DNA from 3 places in the Arthrobacter sp. B0427-1-12 genome. Region 2 is predicted to be linked to each of the others. Evidence: riboswitches for the same ligand, from Rfam matches in the RefSeq annotation. Region 2 holds a riboswitch; each other region holds the start of a gene.
What was found. A riboswitch is a leader RNA that binds a small molecule or an ion and turns the genes downstream of it on or off. The one in region 2 is predicted to bind S-adenosylmethionine.
Positions count from the first base shown of each region.

Region 1: another riboswitch for S-adenosylmethionine. It lies ahead of AC5RWU_RS09200 (flavin reductase family protein); the one in region 2 lies ahead of AC5RWU_RS15415 (bifunctional o-acetylhomoserine/o-acetylserine sulfhydrylase).
Region 3: another riboswitch for S-adenosylmethionine. It lies ahead of AC5RWU_RS04905 (methionine ABC transporter ATP-binding protein); the one in region 2 lies ahead of AC5RWU_RS15415 (bifunctional o-acetylhomoserine/o-acetylserine sulfhydrylase).

Region 1 is NZ_JBNHIC010000011.1:40,155-45,990, forward strand. Features, by position in the region: gene AC5RWU_RS09190 (amino acid permease) at 1-358, shown strand, start outside; gene AC5RWU_RS09195 (LLM class flavin-dependent oxidoreductase) at 440-1,486, shown strand; SAM riboswitch class IV at 1,521-1,644, shown strand; gene AC5RWU_RS09200 (flavin reductase family protein) at 1,700-2,206, shown strand; gene AC5RWU_RS09205 (MFS transporter) at 2,217-3,497, shown strand; gene AC5RWU_RS09210 (aromatic ring-opening dioxygenase LigA) at 3,669-4,142, shown strand; gene ppsA (phosphoenolpyruvate synthase) at 4,236-5,836, opposite strand, start outside.
Region 2 is NZ_JBNHIC010000026.1:34,685-40,520, forward strand. Features, by position in the region: gene AC5RWU_RS15400 (formimidoylglutamate deiminase) at 1-784, shown strand, start outside; gene AC5RWU_RS15405 (CPBP family intramembrane glutamic endopeptidase) at 823-1,632, shown strand; gene AC5RWU_RS15410 (VOC family protein) at 1,629-2,267, opposite strand; SAM riboswitch class IV at 2,445-2,560, shown strand; gene AC5RWU_RS15415 (bifunctional o-acetylhomoserine/o-acetylserine sulfhydrylase) at 2,619-3,935, shown strand; gene metX (homoserine O-acetyltransferase MetX) at 4,082-5,182, shown strand; gene AC5RWU_RS15425 (alpha/beta hydrolase) at 5,271-5,836, shown strand, end outside.
Region 3 is NZ_JBNHIC010000004.1:89,376-95,211, forward strand. Features, by position in the region: gene acs (acetate--CoA ligase) at 1-1,910, opposite strand, end outside; SAM riboswitch class I at 2,072-2,173, opposite strand; gene AC5RWU_RS04900 (CoA-binding protein) at 2,304-2,720, shown strand; SAM riboswitch class I at 2,811-2,912, shown strand; gene AC5RWU_RS04905 (methionine ABC transporter ATP-binding protein) at 3,067-3,855, shown strand; gene AC5RWU_RS04910 (methionine ABC transporter permease) at 3,848-4,513, shown strand; gene AC5RWU_RS04915 (MetQ/NlpA family ABC transporter substrate-binding protein) at 4,558-5,475, shown strand; gene AC5RWU_RS04920 (LLM class flavin-dependent oxidoreductase) at 5,472-5,836, shown strand, end outside.

The sequences.
Region 1 (5,836 bases), on a different contig from region 2:
CGCAGCTTTCCTGGCCGGTGTGTTTCCCATCCGTGCGGTCGCGGACCTGACCAACATCGGGATCCTGGCGGCGTTCGTTGTGGTGTGCGTGGCCGTCATCGTCCTGCGCCGCACCCGCCCGGAGGTGCCCCGGACCTTCCGCCTGCCGCTCATGCCGGTGGCGCCCGCATTCGGCGTGCTGGCCTCCGGCTTCCTGATGCTGCAGCTCGACTGGCAAACCTGGGCGCGGTTCGGTATCTGGCTGGTCATCGGCCTTGTCCTGTACTGGTTCTACGGCCGCAGGCACTCGCTGATGAACCCGCACAGTCCGCGGCACGGCCACCACGGGCTGCTGCACCACCGGCGGCCGCTGGACTGAGCGAGCGCCGAGAGAACCCACGGTAAACTTGACACTTCAAGTAAACTGGAAGCCGAAACCATCCACCAGCCAGGGAGCACCATGGAATTCGGCATCTTCACCTTCGGCGAGCTGACCCGCAACGCAGGCACCGGCGTCGGACTGTCCCCGCACCAGCGGCTCACCGAGCTGATCGAGCTGGCCAAGATTGCGGATCAGTCAGGTATTTCCTTTCTCGGTCTCGGCGAGCACCACCGCCACGACTTCGCCCTTTCCGCCCCGGAAATCGTGCTGGCCGCGATCGCCCGCGAGACCACGAAGCTGCGGCTGGCTACGGCCGTCACTGTACTGTCCACCCAGGACCCGGTGCGCCTGTTCGAGCAGTTCGCCACCCTGGACCTGATCTCGGACGGGCGGGCGGAGATCTTCGCCGGCCGCGGTGCGTTCATCGAGTCCTACCCGCTGTTTGGCTATGACCTGGCGGACTACGACGAGCTGTTCGAGGAAAAGCTGAAGATGCTGGTGGCGCTGCGGGAAAACCGCAACCTCACCTGGACCGGCCGCCACACGCAGTCGCTGCAGAACGCGGAGATCGCCCCACGACCACTGCAGGAGCAGCTGCCCGTCTGGGTGGGCGTCGGCGGCACGCCGGCCAGCTTTGAGCGCGCGGGCCGGCTGGGCCTGCCGCTGTATGTGGCGCTGCTGTCCGGGCCCCAGCACTTTGTGCGGCTGGTCGACTACTACCGGCAGACAGCCGCCGCCAACGGGCACGACGCCGGCCGCCTCGCCGTGGGTGCCGGCGGCCACTTCTACGTCGGCGGCACCTCGCAGCAGGCCCGGGACACCTTCTATCCCTACTACAAGGCGTACTTCGAGCAGAACATGCCCCGGCCCGCGGGCCACTTCCCGCGGCAGACCTTCGACCTGTGGACCGAGCCGGGCGGGGGACTGCTGGTGGGCAGCCCGCAGGAAGTGATCGAGAAGATCATGGTGATCCATGAGGCCCTGGGCATCGACCGCTACATGGCCCAGGTCGGCCTGGGTGGGCTGCCGTTCGCGGAAACCGCGCGTTCGGTGGAGCTGCTGGCGACCGAGGTGATGCCCGTGGTGCAGAAGGAGCTGGGGTTACGAAGTGTGTCCAATGTTTGACCTGGAACTAAGGCGATCCTAGTCTGGATGCCAGAATCATGAGCTCCAACGCATAAGCCCTGGCTGGTTGGACGGCAACCCTCTCGCTGTAGTGGGGTGCTCCAGGTGATGATTCGGCCCGCGCGGGGCGAAGGAACCTGCGCAGGCAAGTACGGCGCTCTTCGTGCCCCAGGCCCGGAGCCGCCATCAAGTGCGCGAAGCCAGGAGTCTTCCATGTCTTTGACCAACGACCTGCAGCCCGCCGCCCTGCGTCAGGCCTTCGGCCGCTTCCCGTCCGGCATTGCCGCGCTGTGCGCGCAGATTGACGGGGCGCCGAACGGTATTGTGGCGTCCTCCTTCACCGTGGGCGTTTCGATGGAACCGCCGCTGGTCATGTTCGCCGTTCAGAACACCTCACGGACGTGGCCGGTGCTGCGAGGCGCTGACCGCATCGGGGTCTCCATCCTCGGAACAGAGCACGACGGCGTCTGCCGCCAGATCGCGTCCCGGACCGGTGATCGTTTCGCCGGCCTCGAACTGCACACGTCCGACGGCGGTGCGGTCTTCCTGGAGCAGGCCGCCCTGTGGCTGGACTGTTCGGTGGAGAATGAGGTCCCGGCGGGCGACCACCAGGTGGTGCTGCTGCGCGTGCACGGCTTCTCCACGCATGACGGTGCCCACGAGCCGCTGGTCTTCCACGGTTCGGAGTTCCGCCGGCTGGAGCAGCCGGCATTCGTATAGTGTTCGTTGCATGACCCCAGGCCCCCGCGATCCCGAATTGTTGGTCGACGCCGAGGTTGACGAGGTTCCGGCACCGGAACCCACCCAGATCAGGAGTCGGCGGGGACTCATTTATCTGGGCATCTGCCTGGTGCTGATCGGACTCAACCTGAGGACCCTGTTCTCCAGCTTCTCCGCGGTGCTGGCCGAGGTCACGGCCGCCACCGGACTGCCGGCCTTGGCGGTTACCGTCCTGACCACGGTCCCGGTGACCTTCCTGGGTGTCTTCGCCCCGCTGGCACCGGGGCTGGCCCGGCGCTTCGGCGCCGAGCGGGTCCTGCTCGGCGCAATGATCGTGCTGACGGCCGGACTGGCCGCACGCGGGCTGGAAGTTCCCGGCGCCGGCCATCTGCCCGCACTGATGCTCGGCACCGGCGCCTGCGGCGCGGCCATCGCCGTCGGCAATGTGCTGCTGCCCGGCGTCGTCAAGCGGGATTTCCAGCACCGGCTGGGACTGATGGGCGGACTCTACACCACCGCCATGTGTGCCTCCGCCGCCCTCGGTGCGGGCTTCACCTACCCGGTCTATGCCGCCACCGGCTCGTGGGAGTTATCGCTGGCCTTCTGGGCACTCCCGGCTGCCGCCGTCGTGCTGCTGTTTGCGCCCATCGCCCTGAGGCGGCATCACGGCCGGCACACCGTCGCGGTCTCCGGACCGAATGTCTGGCGCTCGGCGACCGCCTGGCAGGTGACCGTCTTCATGGTGCTGCAGGCGATGATGTCCTTCAGCGTCTTCACCTGGCTAGCGCCGATCCTGCGGGACCGCGGGATCGACGGCGGCACAGCCGGGGCCATTGTGGCCGTTTCGATCGTGCTGCAGATGACCGGATCGCTGTTCGCGCCGGCACTGGCAGCCCGACTGCGGGACCAGCGCGCGCTCAACGTGGCCGTGGCGCTGATGACCGGCGGCGGTTTCGCATTGAGCATCTTCGGCCCGCTGGAGCTGATCTGGGTGTGGACCGGGCTGCTGGGACTGGGGCAGGGAAGCCTGACCGCGGTGGCACTGACCATGATCATGCTCCGCACCCGGGACAGCCACACGGCTGCGCATCTGTCCGGCATGATGCAGGGCGTGGGCTACGGTGTCGGATCCTCCGGGACTCTGCTGGTGGGTCAGCTGTATGCCGGAACCGGAGGGTTCACCGCCGCCGGCATCATGTTCCTGGCGGTGGGTGCGCTGGCTGCAGTGTTCGGCTACCGGGCGGGCCGGAACCGCTTCGTCGGCGAACACCAACGTTCACTCCGCGATTGACGCACCACAAATGCGTTTTTCGTGCGGGGGCTGCCGACCCAGCGGGGCAAGAAGAGCCGCTCCGAAGGGGTCCTAACCTAGAGCGGTTCCTATACTTGAAGTAGGCCGCATGCCGGCACCGCTGACTCTGCGGCCGGATAACTATCCGTCCCCCACAAGCGAGTGATCCTCATGGCACACGAAACCACAAGCGGAGTGCATTTAACCCCCGAACAACGCAGCCACAAGGCGACAACGATCCGTCTGATCGGACTCATCAGCATCATTGTCGGTGCGCTCATGATCATCGGCGGCGGCATTACCTGGGGCATCGTCAGCTCCCAGTTGGCCGACGAAAGAATCCCCATCTCCGCAGATGCCCCGATGTTCGCCGGCGAGCAGGTCAATGGCCCGATCGACGCCTTCATCCAGGCCGGCGTGATCAACAAACATTCCCTCGAAGCCACCGGCGGCAGGACCTATGGCGAAATGGAACAGGATGACCCCGAGCGCCAGACCGTCATGACGGCATCATTCCTGCGGGCGTCGCTGTTCACCTCCGTGGTGGCGTTTGGCCTGGCGCTCTTTGCCTTCGGCGCCGGGCTGATGCTGGTACTGACCGGCCTGGCACTGCGCGCGGCCGGGCAGGTCCTGCGCAGTACGTAAACGAGTACATAAACCGTTCCGCAGAGCGGGTGTGAGGGGTGGCCCAGCGCGGACGCCCCGGATACTTCCGGGGCGCCCGCGCGCCGCGTCAGGCTAGACGGCGGAGGCTTCCTTGGAACCGGCCAGCCGCACCCAGGTATCCACCACGGTGTCCGGGTTCAGCGACACGGATTCGATGCCCTCGTCGACCAGCCATTCGGCAAAGTCCGGGTGGTCGCTGGGTCCCTGGCCACAGATGCCCACGTACTTGCCGTGCGCCTTGCAGGCCTGGATGGCCATGCTGAGCAGGCGCTTGACGGCGTCGTTGCGCTCGTCGAAGCTGCCAGCGACGATCGCCGAATCGCGGTCCAGGCCCAGGGTCAGCTGGGTCATGTCGTTGGAGCCGATGGAGAAGCCGTCGAAGTACTCGAGGAACTGGTCCGCGAGCAGGGCGTTGGCCGGCAGTTCGCACATCATGATGATTTCCAGCCCGTTTTCGCCGCGCCGCAGCCCGTTCTCGTCCAGCAGATCGATCACGCCGGCGGCCTCGTCGACGGTGCGCACGAACGGGATCATGAGCTTGACGTTGGTCAGGCCCATTTCGTTGCGCACGTATGATAGCGCCTCGCACTCCAGGTCGAAGCAGTCCCGAAAGGACGGCTCAAGGTAGCGGGAAGCACCGCGGAAGCCGAGCATCGGATTTTCCTCGTCCGGCTCGTAGGCCGGGCCGCCGATGAGATTGGCGTACTCATTGGACTTGAAGTCGGACATGCGCACGATCACCGGCTCCGGCGCGAACGCCGCCGCAATGGTGGCCACGCCCTCGGCCAGGCGCTTGACGTAGTACTCGCGCGGTCCGGCGTAGGCGGCGATCCGCTCCCGGATTTCCGCGGCCACAGGGGCGGGCTGATCGTCCAGGTTGAGCAGCGCCTTGGGGTGGATGCCGATCTGGCGGTTGATGATGAACTCCAGCCGCGCCAAGCCGACGCCGTGGTTCGGCAGCGCGGCGAAGGTGAAGGCCTGCTCCGGAGTGCCGACATTCATCATCACCTTGACCGGCGCTTCGGGAAGCTGCCCGAGCTCGGTTTCCTCGACGCGGAAGTCCAGCAGCCCCTCGTACACGAAACCGGCCTCACCTTCGGCGCAGGACACGGTGACTTCGGTGCCGTCGGCCAGAAGGTGGCTGGCATCCCCGGTGCCGACGACGGCGGGAATCCCCAGTTCGCGGGCGATGATTGCCGCGTGGCAGGTGCGGCCGCCGCGGTTGGTCACGATGGCGCTGGCGCGCTTCATGATCGGTTCCCAGTCCGGGTCCGTCATGTCCGCGACCAGGACGTCGCCCGTCTGGAAAGCGGCCATCTGGTCGATGGACTTGAGGATGCGCACCTTGCCGGCGCCGATGCGCTGGCCGATCGCGCGGCCCTCGACCAGCACGCGGCCGGTCTCGTTCAGGCGGAAGCGGCTGAGCTGGCCGACGGCCTTGCGGGACTGCACCGTTTCGGGACGGGCCTGCAGAATGTACAGGCCGCCGTCGATCCCGTCCTTGCCCCACTCGATGTCCATCGGGCGGCCGTAGTGCGCCTCGATGGCCAGGGCATGGCGGGCCAGCTGCTCGACATCGGCGTCGGTGAGGCTGAAGCGCTGCCGCAGTGCCGGTTCCACGGGCACGAAGTCGACCGTGCGGCCGACCTCCTCGCTGGCGGTATAGGTCATCT
Region 2 (5,836 bases):
CGTCCCCGCGGACCTGGCAGTCATTGCCGCGGAGCTGGACCCGGACATCCCACTGCACATCCACCTGTCCGAACAGCCGGTGGAAAATGCGCAGTGCCGGGCAGTCTATGGCCTGGGTCCTACGGAACTGCTGCACCGCAGCGGGCTGCTCACCGCCCGGCTGTCCGCAATCCATGCGACCCATCTGGACCCGCGGGAAATTGAGCTGCTGGGCGCCGCCGGCTGCTCTGTTGTTCTGTGTCCCACCACGGAGGCCGACCTCGCCGACGGGATAGGCCCCGGCGTCGAGCTTGCCGCCGCCGGAGCCGCCCTGGCGCTGGGAACGGACCAGCACGCCGTCGTTGATCCCTGGCTGGAAATGCGGGCGCTGGAGCACGGGGAGCGCCTGCGCAGCGGCATCCGCGGCCGTTTCACGCCGCAGCAGCTGCTGGAGGCAGCCACGGCCGGCGGCAGGCGCAGCCTCGGCCTGGACCAGCCTGGCCTGGACCAGCCTGGACTGGACCAGTCTGGGCTGGACCAGTCTGGGCTGGACCAGTCTGGGCTGGACCCCCTTGCCGGAAGCCCGTGTCCGGACGACTGGATGGAAATCCGCACGGACACAGTCCGCACCGCCGGCGCGGCCCCGGAGCAGCTGCCGCTGGTGGCGACCGCCGCCGACGTTGCCGCGGTCTCCATCGGCGGCAGGATCGTGGCCCGCAACGGCATTCATGAGACCCTGGGCGACCCGGCGGACCTGTTGCGGGATGCGATCGGAGCACTGCGGCCGCCTGGCCAGTGCAGGTAAGCGATCGCTGCAGTCAAGCAGCAGGCAAGATAGTACGCATGCACAGTGATCAGCCGTCATCATCCACGGGATCGTCCATCGGGGCCCGGCAGCTGGAGCGGCCCCGCAGCCTGGCCGGGCTGCGGGCGGAGGTCCTCATTGTCCTGGGGCTTTCGCTGGGACAGTCGGCCGTCTACGCAGTGGTCAACCTGCTGGACAAGCTCACCCAGGGTCCGCTGTCCGGACAGACCACCACGCTCAACCCCGGCCTGAACGACCGCCAGTACTTCGACCTGACCTACCAGCTGCTGGACATCGTCTTTACGTTGGTGCCGGTGGCCCTGGTGCTGTTCCTCATGACGGAGCCGGGCCGGTCCGCGTTCCGGCGGATCGGCTTTACCTTTGCGCGGCCGGCGGTGGACTTCGGGCTGGGTTTCGGGCTGGCGGCGGTGATCGGAGCGGGCACGCTGGGCGTCTATGCCGCCGGCCGCGCACTCGGGTTGACGACGGCGATCGTGCCCACCGCACTGGACACCTACTGGTGGACCCTGCCGGTGCTGATCCTGTCGGCGCTGCGCCACGCCGTGCTGGAGGAGGTCATCGTGGTGGCCTACCTCTTCGACCGCTTCGGCAGGTTCGGCTGGGCGGTGCCGACGACCGTCGTCGTCAGCGCGCTGATCCGTGGCAGCTACCACCTCTACCAGGGGTTCGGCCCGTTCATCGGCAATGTCCTGATGGGCCTCATTTTCGGCTATGCCTACTTAAAGACGAAGCGCGTGATACCACTGGTCGTGGCCCACGCGCTCCTCGATATCGCCGGCTTCGTTGGCTATGCCCTCTTCGGTCCGGCGATCGGCATCGGCAGCTAAATCGTCACCAAGCCGTTGGCCGTGTCAAACGTGACGGAAACAATGCCGGGCGTGCCGTTCGGCGCGATCCAGTCCACCTTCACGTCGTCCAGCGGATGCTCCACCGGGGTGCCCAGCCATTCGGTCACCCGTTCGGCCGAGCCGGCGATCGTCATCGATGCCAACCGCACCGTGGCCGGGAAGGCGTTGGACGGGTGCAGGGAAGGATCGCTTTCCCACTTGACCATGAACGGAACCTGCGGGTCCGCGATCAGGCCCTTGATGCCGATCTGCTGCCAGAGCAGCTCGCGGCCGTCCGGGAACTTGCGGTTGCCGGGGACGGCGTTGCGGCCCAGGCGCTTTTCGAACGGGGCCAGGTCGTCAACGGCGACGCACCAGCCCATCCAGCCGCCGCCCGCTTCGGAGCGCGCACGCACGGCCTGGCCGAAGGGAGCCTTGTCGGACACGGGATGGTCCAGTACCTCGAGGACGTCGAGGTACTGCCCGTTGGTGAGCGAGAAAATCATGTTCCGGGTACCGAAACGGGGATGGATTCCGCCCTTGACGGGCTTGATGCCGAGCTGGTCGGCGATGCGGTCGGCGGTGGCCGCCAGACCGTCAGGTTCACAGGCATAAGAAACATGGTCCAGGCGCATACGGACATATTTGCACTTTGTGATCTGGCTCTCGACTAAGGCGAGCCTAAGTGAATCGTTCCCGTCGCCTGGAGGAATCTTTTGTTACGCGCGTCCGAAATGTAGCGTGCGCTGCTGCAGGTTCACATCGCGTCACATTGTTGCGGACCGTCGGGCTCCCTCAGGACACTGGATCCAGGTCATGAGTGCCAGCAAATAAGCCCCGGCTTGCTGGCCGGCAACCCTCCAACCGCGGTGGGGTGCCCCGGGTGAAGACCAGGCGGGTATCACAAGATACGCCGCAAGCGCGGGCCTCACACCCACCTGGCACAGCCAGCTGGATACATGCGGCCCAAAACGGAAAGGGACGCTATGTCCAATAAATGGTCATTCGAAACGCGCCAGATCCACATTGGCCAGGAGCCGGACTCCGCCACGGGGGCGCGGGCCTTGCCGATCTACCAGACCACGTCCTTTGTCTTTCCGAGTGCGGAGAGTGCGGCCAACCGCTTCGCCCTGGCCGAACTGGCGCCGATCTACACCCGCATCGGCAATCCCACGACTGAAGCGGTGGAAACGCGGATCGCGGACCTCGAAGGCGGCGTAGGTGCCCTGCTGCTGTCCTCCGGGCAGGCCGCAGCGTCCTTCGCGATCCTGAACGTCGCCGAAGCGGGCGACCATATCGTGGCCAGCCCCAGCCTCTACGGCGGAACCCAGAACCTGTTCAAGCACACCCTGAAGAAGCTCGGCGTCGAGACGACGTTCGTTTCCGATCCGGACAACCTGGACGAATGGCGGGCTGCGGTCCGCCCGAATACCAAGGCCTTCTTCGGCGAGGTGGTCTCCAACCCGCGGCAGGACGTGCTGGACCTTGAAGGCATCAGCGCAATTGCCCACGAGGCAGGCGTGCCGCTGATCGTGGACAATACCCTGGCCACGCCGTACCTGATCCGGCCGATCGAGTGGGGTGCCGACGTCGTGGTCCATTCGGCGACCAAGTACCTGGGCGGCCACGGCACCTCCATTGCCGGCGTCATCGTCGATTCGGGCCGGTTCAACTACGGTGCCGATCCGGAGAGGTTCCCCGGTTTCAACACCCCGGATGAGAGCTACAACGGCCTGGTCTATGCCCGCGACCTGGGGGAGGGCAGCCCGCTGGGCGCCAACCTGTCCTACATCCTGAAGGCGCGCGTCCAGCTGCTGCGCGACCTGGGATCGGCGGTCTCGCCGTTCAATGCCTTCCTGATTGCCCAGGGCCTGGAAACACTGAGCCTGCGGGTCGAACGGCATGTGTCCAACGCCAAGCAGGTTGCCGAGTGGCTGCAGAAACACGACGCCGTCGAGTCGGTTGCGTATGCCGGCCTGCCTTCCAGCCCGTGGTACGAGCGGGGGCTCAAGTACGGTCCGAAGGGCACCGGCGCGATCGTGTCCTTCAACATCGCCGGCGGCGTGGAGGCCGGCAAGCGGTTCGTGGATGCGCTGGAGCTGCATTCGCATGTGGCTAATGTTGGAGATGTGCGGTCGCTGGTCATCCATCCGGCGTCCACGACCCACAGCCAGCTGACCGAAGCCGAACAGCTTGCCGCGGGAGTCACTCCCGGGCTGGTGCGGCTGGCGGTCGGAATCGAACACATCGACGATATCCTTGCTGATTTGGATGCAGGATTTAGGGCGGCAAAACAAGCGTGACAGCAGTGCAACCACAGGAACGTACAACCGTAGCGAATACCGTGTTCCGCGGCGGACCTGGGACGGAAGCTCCGTCCCGGGTTTTGCCGTATCCGCAGGAGGCGCAGCCGGCGGCTGAGCCGGAACGCACCATTGACCCCGCCGGCCTGCGGCGCGTCCCGGACGGGACGCTCCTGACCGCCTCCATTGGCGAATTCCAGCTGGAGACCGGCGGCTACCTGCCGGAGGTGGAGCTGGCCTATGAAACCTGGGGCACCCTCAACGAGGATGCTTCCAACGCAGTGCTTATCGAGCATGCGCTGACCGGCAGCTCGCACGTGGCTCAGGGCGAGGCGGAGGAGGCCGGCTGGTGGGACGTGCTTGTCGGCCCCGGAAAGACGGTGGATACGGATCGCTACTTCGTGGTCTCGGTCAACATGCTCGGCGGCTGCTACGGCTCCACCGGTCCCGCTTCCGCGGATCCGGAGGGCCGGCCCTGGGGGTCACGCTTCCCGTTCGTGACCATCCGCGATTCCGTGCGGGCGGAGGCCCTGCTGGCCGACCAGCTGGGCATCCCGCGCTGGCGCGCGGTGATCGGAGGGTCGATGGGCGGCGCCCGTGCGCTTGAATGGGGTGTGACCTTCCCGGACCGGGTGGAGCACTGCGGCGTCATCGCCTGCGGCGCGGCCAGCACCGCGGAGCAGATCGCGTTCGCACAGGCTCAGGTCCTGGCCATCCGGCAGGACCGGCACTTCGCCGGCGGCGACTACTACGGCGGCGAGCCGCCGGTGGAGGGGCTGGGCCTGGCCCGCCGCATCGCCCACATCACCTACCGCACGGAAGAGGAGCTGGGCATGCGCTTCGGACGCAATGCCCAGGGCGACGAGGCACCGCTCGGCGCCCAACGCTCGGCCGAGCGTGGCCGCTACGGGGTTGAAAGCTATCTGGACCACCAGGCCAGGAAGCTGGCGCACCGCTTCGATGCGAACAGCTACATCGTGCTCACCGAGGCGCTGATGAGCCATGACGTGACCCGCGGCCGTGGTTCGCTGCAGGAGGCGGTGGCCGGAGCGACCGCGGAATTCTTCATCGCCGCCGTGGCCTCGGACCGGCTCTACTTCCCATCCCAGTCGGAGGAACTGGCTGCCGCCCTGCCCGGCGATGTCCCCGTGCACATCATCGAGGCGCCGATCGGCCATGACGGCTTCCTGACCGAGATCCACCAGCTGGGCGACGAGCTCGAGCGGGCCATGTTCCCCCGCGCCTGAGCAGGTCAGGATCGTTTTTGGCCAGGACCGTCGCCGCCAGGGTGGTAATTGTTGAAGCTTCAACTAGGGTTGTGGAACAATGGACGGCATGACTGAAACCGCATCCTGGCAACCCACCACCATCTGGTCCAAGCCCGAGTCCGAACGTGCCGGCACTCCGCTGCTGGTCATGTTCCACGGCTACGGCGCCAACGAGCAGGACCTCATGGGCATCGCTTCGCAGCTGCCCGAGGAATTCACCGTCGTGTCCGTCCGTGCCCCGCAGCCCATGGGGCCCGGCTTCACCTGGTTCCCCCTGGTCCATGATCCGGAGTTCTCGCTGGAGAAGGTCAAGAAGACGGTCGGCGACGTCTGGCACTGGCTCGACGGCGTCCGCGGCATCCACAGCAGCGTCACACTGCTCGGCTTTTCCATGGGCATGGCCGTGGCCACCAGCCTGCTGCGCCACCGGCCCGGCGACTTTGCCGCCGTTGTCGGCCTTTCCGGCTTTGCCATGGACGCCCAGGGGGACAGCTGGTTCAATGACGCCGCAGTGAAGGAAAACAAGATCCCCGTCTTCTGGGGCCGCGACCAGGAGGACACGGTCATTACGCCGGACAAGGTCGAGTACACGCATAGCTGGCTGACCAGCCATACCAAGCTGACCAAGGTCCT
Region 3 (5,836 bases), on a different contig from region 2:
AGCGATGTGGTGTCGCCGAGGGCCGTGCCTTCGTACAACTGGGTGAGCAGGCGGCGCATGATCTTGCCGGAGCGTGTCTTGGGGACGTCCGGAACTACGACGACGGCGGCCGGCTTGGCGATCGGGCCGATCTCCTTGGCGACGTGGTTGCGGAGGGCGGTGACGATCTTCGCATGGTCCTGCGCCTTGCCGGCATCCGTCAGCACGACGAAGGCGGCGATGGCGTGGCCGGTTTTGGGATCGGCTACGGGGGCAACGCCTGCTTCGACGACCCACGGGTGGGAGACGAGGGCGGATTCGATTTCGATGGTGGAGAGGCGGTGGCCGGAGACGTTGAGGACGTCGTCGACCCGGCCCAGGATCCAGGTATCCCCATCCTCGTCGTACTTCGCGCCGTCGCCAGCCAGGAACCAGCCCTGTTCCGCGTACTTGCGCCAGTAGGAATCGAGGTAGCGCTGGGGGTTGCCCCACACGGTGCGGGCCATCGCAGGACCGGTCTGGTCCACCACGATGTAACCCTGGACGCCCGGCGCAACCGGTGCGCCGTCGTCGTCCACGATCTTGGTGCCCACACCCGGAAGCGCACGCGTCGCGCAGCCGGGCTTGAACACCGTGTCCGTCTGGCGGGGGGAGAGGATCGTCGCGCCGGTCTCCGACTGCCACCAGGTATCGATCATCGGCACTTCGTTGCGGCCGATGTTCCCGCGGAACCAGCGCCATGCCTCCGGGTTGGTGGCCTCCCCGACGGTGCCCAGCAGGCGGATGGAGGAGAGGTCGTAATCCGCCGGTACGCCGTCGGGGAACCAGCCCATCAGGGACCGCACCAGCGTCGGCGCGGTGTAGTAGCTGGTGACGCCGTAACGTTCGATGATTTCGAAGTGCCGGCCTGGATGGGGAGTGTTCGGGGTGCCTTCGTAGATCACCTGGGTGACGCCGTTGGACAGCGGTCCGTAGATCTCGTACGTGTGCGCCGTGACCCAGGCCAGGTCCGCGGTGCACCAGTGGACGTCCTTCTCCCGCTGCGCCGGATCCGGATTGCTGAAGAGGTACTCGTAGCTCCAGGAGGCCTGCGTCAGGTAGCCGCCGGAGGTGTGGACCAGGCCCTTGGGCTTGCCGGTGGTGCCGGAGGTGTACATGATGAACAGCGGCGTTTCGGCGTCGAACGCCTCCGGTTCGTGGACCTCGGAGGCGGTGTCGACGACCTCGTGCCACCAGATGTCCCGGCCCTCGACCCATGCAACGTCGGTGTGACCGGTGCGGTTGACCACCAGCACATGCTCGATTGCGTTGTCGCCGGAGACGGCTTCGTCCGCGTTGGCTTTGACCGGGACGGCCTGGCCGCGGCGGAACTGGCCGTCCGTGGTGACCAGCAGCTTGGCGCGGGTGTCTTCGACCCGGAACTTCAGTGCTTCGGCGGAAAAACCGCCGAAGACCAGCGAGTGGATGGCGCCGATCCGGGCCACGGCCAGGGTGATGATGACGGTTTCGGGAATCACCGGCAGGTAGATGACCACACGGTCGCCCTTGGTGATGCCCAGCGCCAGCAGTGCGTTGGCGGCCTGGGAGACTTCCTTCTGGAGTTCGGCGTAGGTGATGGAGCGGCGGTCGCCGGGCTCGCCTTCGAAGTGCAGCGCCACTTTGTCTCCGCGGCCCGCGGCGACATGCCGGTCGACGCAGTTGACGGCGACGTTCAGCGTGCCCCCGGAGAACCACTCGATCTTCGGCACACTAAGGTGGGGTTCGCCGTCGTCATTAATCCCCCCGGTGGGCCGGGCCGGCTCCCAGGTGTGGGGCGTATGCCACGGCGTTTCCCACTGCAGCCTGCGGGCCGCCTCCTCCCAGAAGGCGATCCGTTCGGTTTCGGTGGCGACGTCAGCGGCGGAAGTGCTCTGCGCGGCGATGGCAGTCATAGGGTGTGCTGGTCCTTTGTGGTGGTGCGGAAGATGCGGGGGCGCGTCACGCGCGCGCGGAACTGCAGCTGCACATTCGCATCGACGGCGGCCGCCTGCGGGACGGCAGGGCAGGGAAGGCCGCGGCGGCGCGGGATGCGGCAAATTCAGGCATAAAGCACACTCCATCGGTCCTGGCAGTAGCACCTTGCTGATGGCTGTGAAGCATCAGAGGGTTGCTGCGGCGTCGTCGATCCAGGTCTCTCGGCCGCTCGGGATGGTCACCTCCAATGAAACGGGACACGGCGGCCCCGGAGCAAATCGGCGTAACAAACCGACCTCTCCGCACCCTTTCCGCAAGGCGTAGTCTGGCCCTGTTGATTGCGTACCGGACCAGGCTGCTGGAGGCAGAACGTGGCACACGAAAATGATCCTGAGGTCATCCGCAGACTGCTGACGGCCCCCGGCCGCTGGGCCATCGTCGGACTTTCCAACAATCCGCGCCGCGTTGCGCTGGGAGTCTCCAAATACCTGATGGACGGGCTGGGCATGCAGATCGTTCCGGTGAGCCTTAAGGGCGACGACGTCCACGGGCAAAGAGGCTACAAAAAGCTCGCGGACGTCCCCGGCGGGATCGACGTCGTCGACTTCTTCGTCAACTCACAGAAGGTGGGGCCGCTGGTGGACGAAGCCATCGCCGTGGGCGCGAAAGCGGTCTGGCTGCAGCTGGGCGTCATCGATGAAGCGGCCGCCCAGCGCGCCAAGGACGCCGGCCTTGAGGTAGTGATGGACACCTGCCCGGCCATCGAGGCGCCGCGGTTCGGGCTGTGATTGGCCGCTGACCTGCGGCCCTGAAGCCCCGTTACGGGATGTGACGTAACTTATTCGCTTTTTGACGGGTCCGGCTTTTGAATGGGTGCGTAACCATCCCGAGCGGCCGAGAGACCTGGATCGACGACGCCGCAGCAACCCCCTCCCGTTTTTGCCAAGGGAGCAGGGTGCTACTGCCAGGACCGATGGAGAAGCAACTGCTTTCGTTGGTCTCCCTGACCGCGCCCGTATCCGCGCCGGCCAGGGGTTCCTTTGGCGACGGCGGCGCGCCTCTTCTCGGGCTTAGACCCAAGGAGATCGACGTGATACCAACAACAGCGGCAGCGCCCGGCAACGGCGGTGCCCAGTGATAGACATCCAGAACGTCTCGACTGTCTTCCGGGCGGATGCCGGCGAATTCACCGCCGTCGACAACATCTCGCTGCACATCCCGCGGGGCAGCATCCAGGGGATCATCGGCTTCTCCGGAGCCGGCAAGTCGACCCTGCTGCGCAACATCAACCTGCTCGAGCGGCCCACCTCCGGGCGGGTGCTGGTGGACGGCGTGGACCTGGTGGAGCTGTCCGACCCCGAACTGCGCACCAAGCGCCACGACATCGGCATGATCTTCCAGCACTTCAATCTGCTCAACAACCTCACCGCCCAGCAGAACGTCGAGCTGTCCCTGAAGTTCGCGGGTGTGGGACCGGCCGAGCGGCGGCGCCGCGCGGCCGAGGCGCTGGCGATTGTTGACCTGGCTGACAAGGCGAAGACCTACCCCGCCAAGCTCTCCGGCGGCCAGAAGCAGCGCGTCGCGATCGCCCGCGCCCTGGCCACCGAGCCCAAGGTGCTGCTCTGCGACGAGCCGACCTCCGCCGTCGACCCCAGAACCACAGCCTCCGTGCTGCAGTACCTCAGCGACGTCAACGCGAAGTTCGGCATCACCATCGTGGTGGTCACGCACGAAATGAACGTCATCAAGGCCATCGCCGACAACGTGGCCGTGATGGAGGACGGACGGGTGGTCGAGCAGTTCGACCTGGCCGAACTGGACCGGCCGGGTTTCTCGCCCGGCACCTCGATTGGCCGCTACCTGATTTCCGACGACATCGAGCTCGAGCGCATCCACCGGCCGGGGGAGCTGGCCAGTGCTTGAGCGCATCATCGAGGTCTGGCCGGAAATTGTCGCCGCCATGGGCGAGACCCTCACCATGCTGCTGGTGGCCATCCCGCTGGCCGTCCTGCTGGGCACGCCGCTGGGGGTGCTGCTGTACTCCATCGGCCCCAACGGCCTGAAGCACAAGCCGAAGCTGCACCGGGTCATCGACGGCCTGGTGAACCTGATCCGGTCCTTCCCGTTCCTGATCCTGCTGATTGCGATCATCCCGCTGACCAGGCTGATCGTGGGGACGACCATCGGTACCGCCGCAGTGATCGTCCCGCTGACCATCAACGCGATCCCGTACTTTGCCCGGTTCGTGGAGCAGAACCTCTCCCAGCTGGGGACCGGCGTCGTGGAAGCGGCCCGCTCCATGGGTGCCAGCCGCCTTCAGATCGTCCGGGACGTGCTGCTGGTGGAAGCCAAGCCCGCACTGGTCGGTTCCATCACCATCATGACGGTCAGCTTCATCTCCTACTCGGCGATGGCTGGCCTGGTCGGCGGCGGCGGCATCGGTGACTTCGCCATCCGCTACGGCTACTACCGTTACGAAACCGGGCTGATGATCGCGGCGATCGTGCTGATGATTGTGCTGGTCCAGATCGTGCAGATCGGCGGATCGTTCATCGCCCGCAGGCTGGACAAACGGCTCTAGCCGCCTTCGAAATTTTCACCCGCACCACTTTCAAGGGGACCACTATGCCCAAAATCAGCCCATCCACCCCGAATGTTTCCCGACGCTCCCTGCTCCGCGGCCTCCTTGGCGCCGCCGCGGCCGTGCCCGTCCTGGGCACCGTCGGCTGCGGCCTGAGCAACGCCGGCGCCGTTTCAGGCGATGCGGGAGACAAGACCATCCGGATCATCGCCTCCAGCGTGAAGTCCTACCAGGAACCCATCACCATTGCGCAGAAGCTGCTGGCGGAGAAGGGCTGGACGCTGGAAGCCAAGTTCGTAAACGACATCATCCAGCCTAACCTCTCCGTGGCGCAGGGGGAGTACGACGCCAACGCCTTCCAGCACAGCGCGTACCTGACCCAGTTCAACAAGGACAAGGGCCTGAACCTGGTTCCGCTCTTCTACATCCGCAATTCGCCGGCGGCGCTCTACTCCTACAAGCACACCAGCCTGGCGGACCTCCCGCAGGGCGGCAAGGTGTCCATTCCGGTGGATCCGGCCAACAACGGCAGGGCCTTCTTCATGCTCCAGACCCACGGCCTGCTGACCCTGCGCGAGGGTCCCACCGTGGTCACCGCCACCAAGGCGGACATCATCGACAACCCGCGGAACCTGCAGTTCGTGGAGGTGGACCAGCTGTCCCTGAGCCAGACGCTGGAGGACGTGGACGCCGGCTTCATGTTCCAGTCCACCGCGATCGACGCCGGCGTCCACACTCAGGCGAACCTGGTCGCCGAGGACGCAGTGGAGGACGAGATCCCGTACCGTTCCATCTTCGCTGCCACCCCCGAATTCGCCGGCACGGAAAAGGCGAAGGCGCTCGAGGAAGCGATCCAGAGCCCCGAGGTGGCCGAGTTCTTCAAGACCTACCAGGACGGCTTCTTCGAGCTGCCCTGGGACGAAGACCCGCAGGCGGACCTGCAGAAATGGGCCGACGCATGAGCATCCCCAGCACCCGTTTTGAAGGCCGGCGGCCCCGGCTGCTGCTGAGCGCGTTCGTCATGAACACGACCAGCCACATCATGGGCGGCCAGTGGCGCCGGCCGGAGGCGCAGCAGCACCGGTTCAACGAACTGGCGCTGTGGACGGACCTGGCCCGCCAGTTGGAAGCGGCGAAGTTCGACGCCATCTTTTTTGCCGACGTCGTAGGCCTCTACGGCGACCACGAAGGCGGGTGGGCCTCGCTGCTCAGGCGCGGCCTGCAGGTTCCGTCCAACGATCCGCTGGTCCTGCTGGGCGCGCTGGCCGGCGCCACCGAGCAGATCGGCCTGGCCGCGACCTCATCGGTGATCCAGTCCCATCC